Regions from separate parts of the Paenibacillus sp. WG02 genome, predicted to be linked through region 1. Evidence: predicted binding sites of a transcription regulator. Region 1 holds the regulator's gene; the other holds the start of a gene.

Region 1 (3,417 bases):
GCTATGAATTGAAGCCCCAGTAAACGGCGGCCGTAACTATAACGGTCCTAAGGTAGCGAAATTCCTTGTCAGGTAAATTCTGACCCGCACGAATGGCGTAACGACTTGGGCGCTGTCTCAACGAGAGATCCGGTGAAATTTTAATACCTGTGAAGATGCAGGTTACCCGCGACAAGACGGAAAGACCCCATGGAGCTTTACTGCAGCTTGATATTGGACTTTGGTACGATCTGTACAGGATAGGTGGGAGCCTTTGAAGCCTGAGCGCCAGCTTGGGTGGAGGCGCCGTTGGGATACCACCCTGATCGTATCGGAGTTCTAACCTGGTACCGTAATCCGGTATGGGGACAGTGTCAGGTGGGCAGTTTGACTGGGGCGGTCGCCTCCTAAAATGTAACGGAGGCGTTTAAAGGTTCCCTCAGAATGGTTGGAAATCATTCGCAGAGTGCAAAGGCATAAGGGAGCTTGACTGCGAGACCTACAAGTCGAGCAGGGACGAAAGTCGGACTTAGTGATCCGGTGGTACCGAATGGAAGGGCCATCGCTCAACGGATAAAAGCTACCCTGGGGATAACAGGCTTATCTCCCCCAAGAGTCCACATCGACGGGGAGGTTTGGCACCTCGATGTCGGCTCATCGCATCCTGGGGCTGAAGTAGGTCCCAAGGGTTGGGCTGTTCGCCCATTAAAGCGGTACGCGAGCTGGGTTCAGAACGTCGTGAGACAGTTCGGTCCCTATCTGTCGCGGGCGTAGGAAATTTGAGAGGAGCTGTCCTTAGTACGAGAGGACCGGGATGGACGTACCGCTGGTGTACCAGTTGTCTCGCCAGAGGCATCGCTGGGTAGCTATGTACGGAGGGGATAAGCGCTGAAAGCATCTAAGCGCGAAGCCCCCCTCAAGATGAGATTTCCCAGTATGTAAGACCCCTTGTAGACGACGAGGTTGATAGGTTCGAGGTGGAAGTGCAGCAATGCATGCAGCTGACGAATACTAATCGGTCGAGGGCTTAACCAATTCCCAACCAAGTGAAGATAAGCTTTGTAGTGAATTCCGAATACTTGATTGGGGCCCAGAAAACCTAAGCAATTCAAACCTTTACGCAAGTTTCGTATCTAGTTTTCAAGGCGCAAACCACGCTTTGACTGTTTGGTGATGATGGCGGAGGGGACCCACGCGTTCCCATCTCGAACACGACCGTTAAGCCCTCCAGCGTCGATGGTACTTGAACCGCAGGGTTCTGGGAGAGTAGAACGTTGCCAAGCACACTGAAGAACCTTATGAGGAGAATTCCTCATAAGGTTTTTTGCTGTTTAACGGGAGAACCTCCCGTTAAATACGCCATTTCCGCAGACAAGTTAACACTAACAGGAAAACCTTCAGCTAATTATGCTTATTTCGCCGAAAGTCTAAGAAAACGCCAAATTACATGGAGCTTTTCCCGTTAACCACACATTTCTCCCTATCGCACTCCAAATTAGCAGGAGGCTTTCCTGTTAATTGAAAATGCCCATTCGAGTAGATGCATGGTACTAAGTAAAATCCGCACGCGTCAGAATATACCCGATCATTTGCTCCTGCCCCTCATGAAGAGCCTTTTTGAGAGAAATCTCAAGAAGGCTTTTTTGTTTTTATTTCGAATAAAACTGTAGGTAAGGTCAACAATAGTAAGGTTCACTTTTGGATATCGGATCATTAAGGATTGGATTTTAAGAGCAGTACTTGTCAAAAAGAAAGGAAATGATTATAATCTAGTTAAGGTCAAAGAAAGTCAAAGTCAATTTACTTCTGGCAATCTGGGAGGACGAATTGATGCGCAACGTATCAGAAATTATTGAGCAGTATTTAAAACATGTCTTGCAGCAGAGTTCCGAAGGGGCCATTGAGATTCAACGCAATGATCTAGCTGATCAGTTCCAATGTGTGCCTTCCCAAATTAATTATGTGATCAGTACAAGGTTTACCTTGGAAAAAGGTTACATTGTGGAAAGCAAGCGCGGCGGTGGTGGATACATACGTATCCAAAAAATCGAGCTCAAGAGTCACGGGTCCATTTTAGACCACATTTTTCGCACGATTCATACGCACATTGATCAAGTCACTTCAGAAGGACTCGTATACCAACTGCAGGAAGGCCATTATATTTCAACACGAGAAGCTAACCTGATTCGGGCCGCAATTTCGAGAGATGTGTTGACCTTCAAGCTCCCGCTGCGCGATGAAATTCGGGCTAAGATTCTTAAAGCAATGCTGATATCCTTGCTTAGCAGATGAGGAGGCATATGAAATGATTTGTCAGGAATGCGGGAAACGACCGGCGACTCTTCATTTTACAAAGATTGTGAATGGAGACAAGAACGAGTTCCACATTTGTGAGAATTGCGCTCGTGAAAAGGGCGAAATGATTCCAGGAACATCCAACGGATTTTCGATTCACAATCTGTTATCAGGATTACTTGATTTCGAACCATCATCGCTATCCGCTGCAAAGTCTCAGGCGATCCGTTGTGAGAACTGTGGCCTTACGTATTCTCAGTTTAGTAAATTAGGACGTTTTGGTTGCGGATCTTGCTATCAAAGCTTTTCAGAAAAGTTAGATCCTCTCTTCAAAAGAGTGCATGGAAATATCGTTCACGTTGGGAAAGTGCCTAAGCGAAGTGGTGGCATCATCCAATGTAAACGGGAAATTGATACGCTCAAGAAGGATATGATGACCTGTATCGAACAAGAAGAGTTCGAACAGGCTGCAAAGATTCGTGATCAAATTCGTGAAATTGAGAAGAAAATTGCGGGTATGTGAGTTTGTAAGGAGGTGTGAATCCAGTGACATCACAGCGGTTTACAGCAGATGCATTAAGCGAATGGATGAAGGGCGAAGGGCCTGAGTCGGATATCGTCATCAGTAGTCGGATCCGCATTGCTCGCAACCTTAGGGACTACCCTTATCCCATGCTAGCGACAAATCAACAATCACAAGAAGTGCTGGATCATTTGTCCGGTGTGCTTGAAAATGATGAGTTGGAGACGATAAGCAATTTTTCGCTCATTCCGTTATCCGATCTCAATGAGCTTGAACGAATGGTTCTAGTAGAAAAGCATTTAATTAGTCCTAATTTAGCTAACGAGTCCAGGAATGGCGCCGTTATTTTAAGCGAAAATGAATCCATCAGTATTATGATCAACGAAGAGGATCATCTTCGCATACAATGTTTATGTCCCGGTTTTCAGATTAAAGAAGTATGGGATTTGGCGAACCAAATCGATGATATTTTTGAAACACAGCTGGATTATGGGTATGACGAAAAAAGGGGCTACTTAACAAGCTGCCCTACGAATGTCGGTACCGGGATCCGCGCTTCGGTGATGATGCATTTACCGGCGCTAGTGCTAAGCCAACAAATTAATCGGATTTTATCAGCT
Region 2 (3,417 bases), 710 kb from region 1:
CGGTGAGATCATTCCGGTTCCTTATTCCGGTGTCATTACGGCATTTGACGGAATGGAAGTGCTGGCACGTACAACGGGTACGGAAGATGCGCTGGATATCGAGTTCACGCCTCCGGCAGGTTCGGCATTCCCGATTGACCTGATTTTCTATCCGTTGGATGAGAAGAAGTAAGATGAAAAGATAAGAGCCTTTGAGATCCAAGTGATGCATTCAGCATAACACTGGGGTCTCAGGAGGCTCTTTTTTTTGCGAACTTGTGGCGGCGGTGAGAGATGGGGAATAAGCTCGGAAATCGACTGATTCGCATTGTGAAATGGGCTGAGAGGATGTTTTTCATCGTTAAGTGGAGGGGGAAGTGAGAAAGTAGCACTTTAACGATGAAGAACATGCTTAAGTAAGCGGAATCTGGGTTGATTCGCATGTGAAGTGAGCTGAGAGGATGTTAATCATTGTTAAGTGGAGGGGAAAGTGAGAAAGTAGCACTTTAACGATGAAAAACATGCTTAAGTAAGCAGGATCAGGGTTGATTCGCATGTGTTGTGAGCTGAGAGGGTGTTTTTCATTGTTAAGTGGAGGGGAAAGTGAGAAAGTAGCACTTTAACGATGAAAAACATGCTTAAGTAAGCAGGATCGGGGTTTGTTCGCATGTGAAGTGAGCTGAGAGGATGTTTTTCATCGTTAAGTGGAGGGGGAAGTGAGAAAGTAGCACTTTAACGATGAAGAACATTCTTAAGTAAGCAGGATCAGGGTTGGTTCGCATGCGATGTGGGTGGAGAGGATGTTTTTCATTGTTAAGTGAAGGGGAAATTGAGAAAGTAGCACTTTGATTAGCCAATAAAAAACCAGCCGCACGGCCGCTCGTATGAGCAGTCATTGCAGGCTGGTTCTTATGTTACAAATTAGACGCGCTCGATGACTTTATCGATGAGTCCGTATTCGGCCGCTTCCGCAGCGCTCATGAAATTATCGCGGTCTGTATCCTTTTCGATGCGCTCAAAAGTTTGGCCTGTACGCTCGGCTAGGATTTTGTTCAGGTTGTCTCTCATTTTCAAAATACGCTTAGCGCGGATTTCGATGTCTGAAGCTTGACCTTCAGCGCCACCCAGTGGTTGGTGAATCATGACTTCACTGTTAGGCAAAGCGTAACGTTTGCCTTTGGCGCCAGCTGTGAGCAGGAATGCGCCCATAGAAGCAGCCATACCAACGCAGATCGTGGATACGTCTGGCTTAATGAACTGCATCGTGTCAAAGATGGCCATACCGGCTGTAATGGAACCGCCAGGGCTGTTGATGTAAAGCGAGATATCTTTATCAGGATCTTGTGCGGCCAAGAAAAGTAGCTGAGCAATGATGGAGTTAGCCACAACATCGTTGACACCCGTGCCTAAGAAAATAATGCGGTCCTTCAGTAAGCGAGAGTAGATGTCATACCCTCTTTCACCGCGCGCGTCCTGTTCGACGACCATAGGAATAAAACTCATGAGAATGACCTCCTTGGGGTGGGTACTGGTTTAAAATATTGATGCGTGGAGTCAATCTCATCATTGGATAATGAAATTGATCTCTTTTGTACATACTGTTTACAGTATCTACAAGTATGATAACGAAAAAACCTCTGAAGGTCAAGAAAGGTCAAACTAAGATCAAAAAAAATCAGCAAGGATGCTGATTTTGGCCATTCTAGTGTCAATTTGTTGTCGATCTGTTGATGATTTGTTGTTGATCAAGTGTTGATTTGAAGTTGATTCTGCTGCAATTCTTAGGAACGCGCCCGAAAGGAATCGAACCTTTATCTCAGGCTTCGGAGGCCTACGTCATATCCATTGGACCACGGGCGCATAAAAAGTTAAAAAAGTGAAGCAAGGGTTATTATATGTCAGCCGCCCGGAAAAAGCAAGACAGTAAGCCCTTTCAGCCCATATTGGTGAAAAATGTTTGAACAAATGTTGAATCTGGAAAGAGAATTGGTTATAATGAAAAAGTAAGCTATCAGAAAGAATTCAAGCATAACAATTTTCAGTGAATTCATCTTTCTGATTTGGGAATTGAGTAAGGAACTTTTTTTTCGCCCGGGTGGGACGCAAAATGTATACCCGGGACATAAAACGTCCATCAACGGATCAGGAGCGTTAAAAGTCGTCATATGAGAGAAATTCTTGACATTCAGAAACAGCTCTTGCCGGATCTCATGGACATCATGAAGAAGCGGTACTCGATTCTACATCACATCTTAGTCTCCGGTGTTGTCGGACGTAGAACGTTAGCTTCTTCGCTCGATATGACTGAACGCGTGCTGCGCGGGGAAGTTGATTTCCTTAAGGAGCTTGGACTTCTCGAATCGGATGCAACAGGGATGAAGATTAGTGAATCGGGTCGTCAATTGCTTGAGGACATGCAGCCCATCATTAAGATGGCTTTTGGATTAACGGACTTGGAGGAAAGCATTGCTAAGTCATACGGCATCTCGCAAGTGATTGTCGTCCCAGGAGACTCCGACACTTCGGTATTTACGAAGAAGGAGCTAGGGCGTGCAGGTGCAGCAGTTCTCCGCAAGTATGTGTCCAAGGATGATATCATCGCTGTAACCGGTGGTTCTACGATGGCGCAGATTGCCAATAACCTGGCGATATCCTCATCGATGAAAGGCAGCTGGTTCGTGCCTGCTCGCGGTGGACTTGGTGAAAGTGTGGATATGCAGGCGAACACCATTGCTTCTATTATGGCCAAGAAAACAGGCGGTAAATACCGATTGCTGCATGTACCGGATCATCTCGGGGAGGAAGCGTACCAATCGCTGATCCAAGATCCGCAAATTCAAGAAGTTGTTGACGCTGTTCGCAGTTGTCGCATCGTTGTACACGGTATCGGGGATGCTATGGTCATGGCGCGCAGACGTAAGGTCGACGCCGAGACGACACGCAGTTTGGAAGCCGAGGGTGCTCTCGCAGAGGCGTTAGGGTACTATTTTGACCGCCAAGGAAATGTGGTTCACAAGATGCCGACCGTAGGACTTCGTCTGGAGGATCTGCAGCGCATTGAAGTCGTCATTGGTGTAGCCGGCGGGAAGAGCAAAGGGGAAGCGATCGCTTCCGTACTTCGTCACGGACAAGAAGATGTTCTTGTGACAGATGAAGCAGCAGCTTTGGAAATTATGAAGCATGTTTAACGAAAACGAAAGACATCATAACGTATGCCTTCATCAGCTGCGTTTTGAAATATATAATTATTTTTTTAATCTTAGGAGGAATTGGCTATGACAACAAAAGTAGGTATTAACGGTTTCGGACGTATTGGTCGTAACGTGTTTCGCGCAGCTTTGAACAATTCAGAAGTACAGATCGTAGCAGTTAACGATTTGACAGACGTAAAAACATTGGCTCATTTGCTCAAATATGACACAACTCACGGTAAACTAG

What was found. Region 1 encodes CtsR, which represses protease genes until heat stress. Its sites were predicted from a motif close to ATGGTCAATAAAGGTCAAACA; they were not measured.
Region 2: clpP (ATP-dependent Clp endopeptidase proteolytic subunit ClpP) is a predicted target of CtsR. The motif match lies at 1,620-1,640, and genes of this name have one in related genera.

What each region holds. Positions count from the first base shown of each region.
Region 1 covers NZ_AP036016.1:8,047,481-8,050,897, reverse strand. Annotated here, with positions in the region: rRNA gene ACBP55_RS36475 (23S ribosomal RNA) at 1-1,014, shown strand, start outside; rRNA gene rrf (5S ribosomal RNA) at 1,146-1,262, shown strand; gene ACBP55_RS36465 (CtsR family transcriptional regulator) at 1,810-2,271, shown strand; gene ACBP55_RS36460 (UvrB/UvrC motif-containing protein) at 2,285-2,797, shown strand; gene ACBP55_RS36455 (protein arginine kinase) at 2,863-3,417, shown strand, end outside.
Region 2 covers NZ_AP036016.1:301,498-304,914, forward strand. Annotated here, with positions in the region: gene ACBP55_RS01395 (stalk domain-containing protein) at 1-172, shown strand, start outside; gene clpP (ATP-dependent Clp endopeptidase proteolytic subunit ClpP) at 901-1,482, opposite strand; tRNA gene ACBP55_RS01405 (tRNA-Arg) at 1,768-1,839, opposite strand; gene ACBP55_RS01410 (sugar-binding transcriptional regulator) at 2,145-3,167, shown strand; gene gap (type I glyceraldehyde-3-phosphate dehydrogenase) at 3,255-3,417, shown strand, end outside.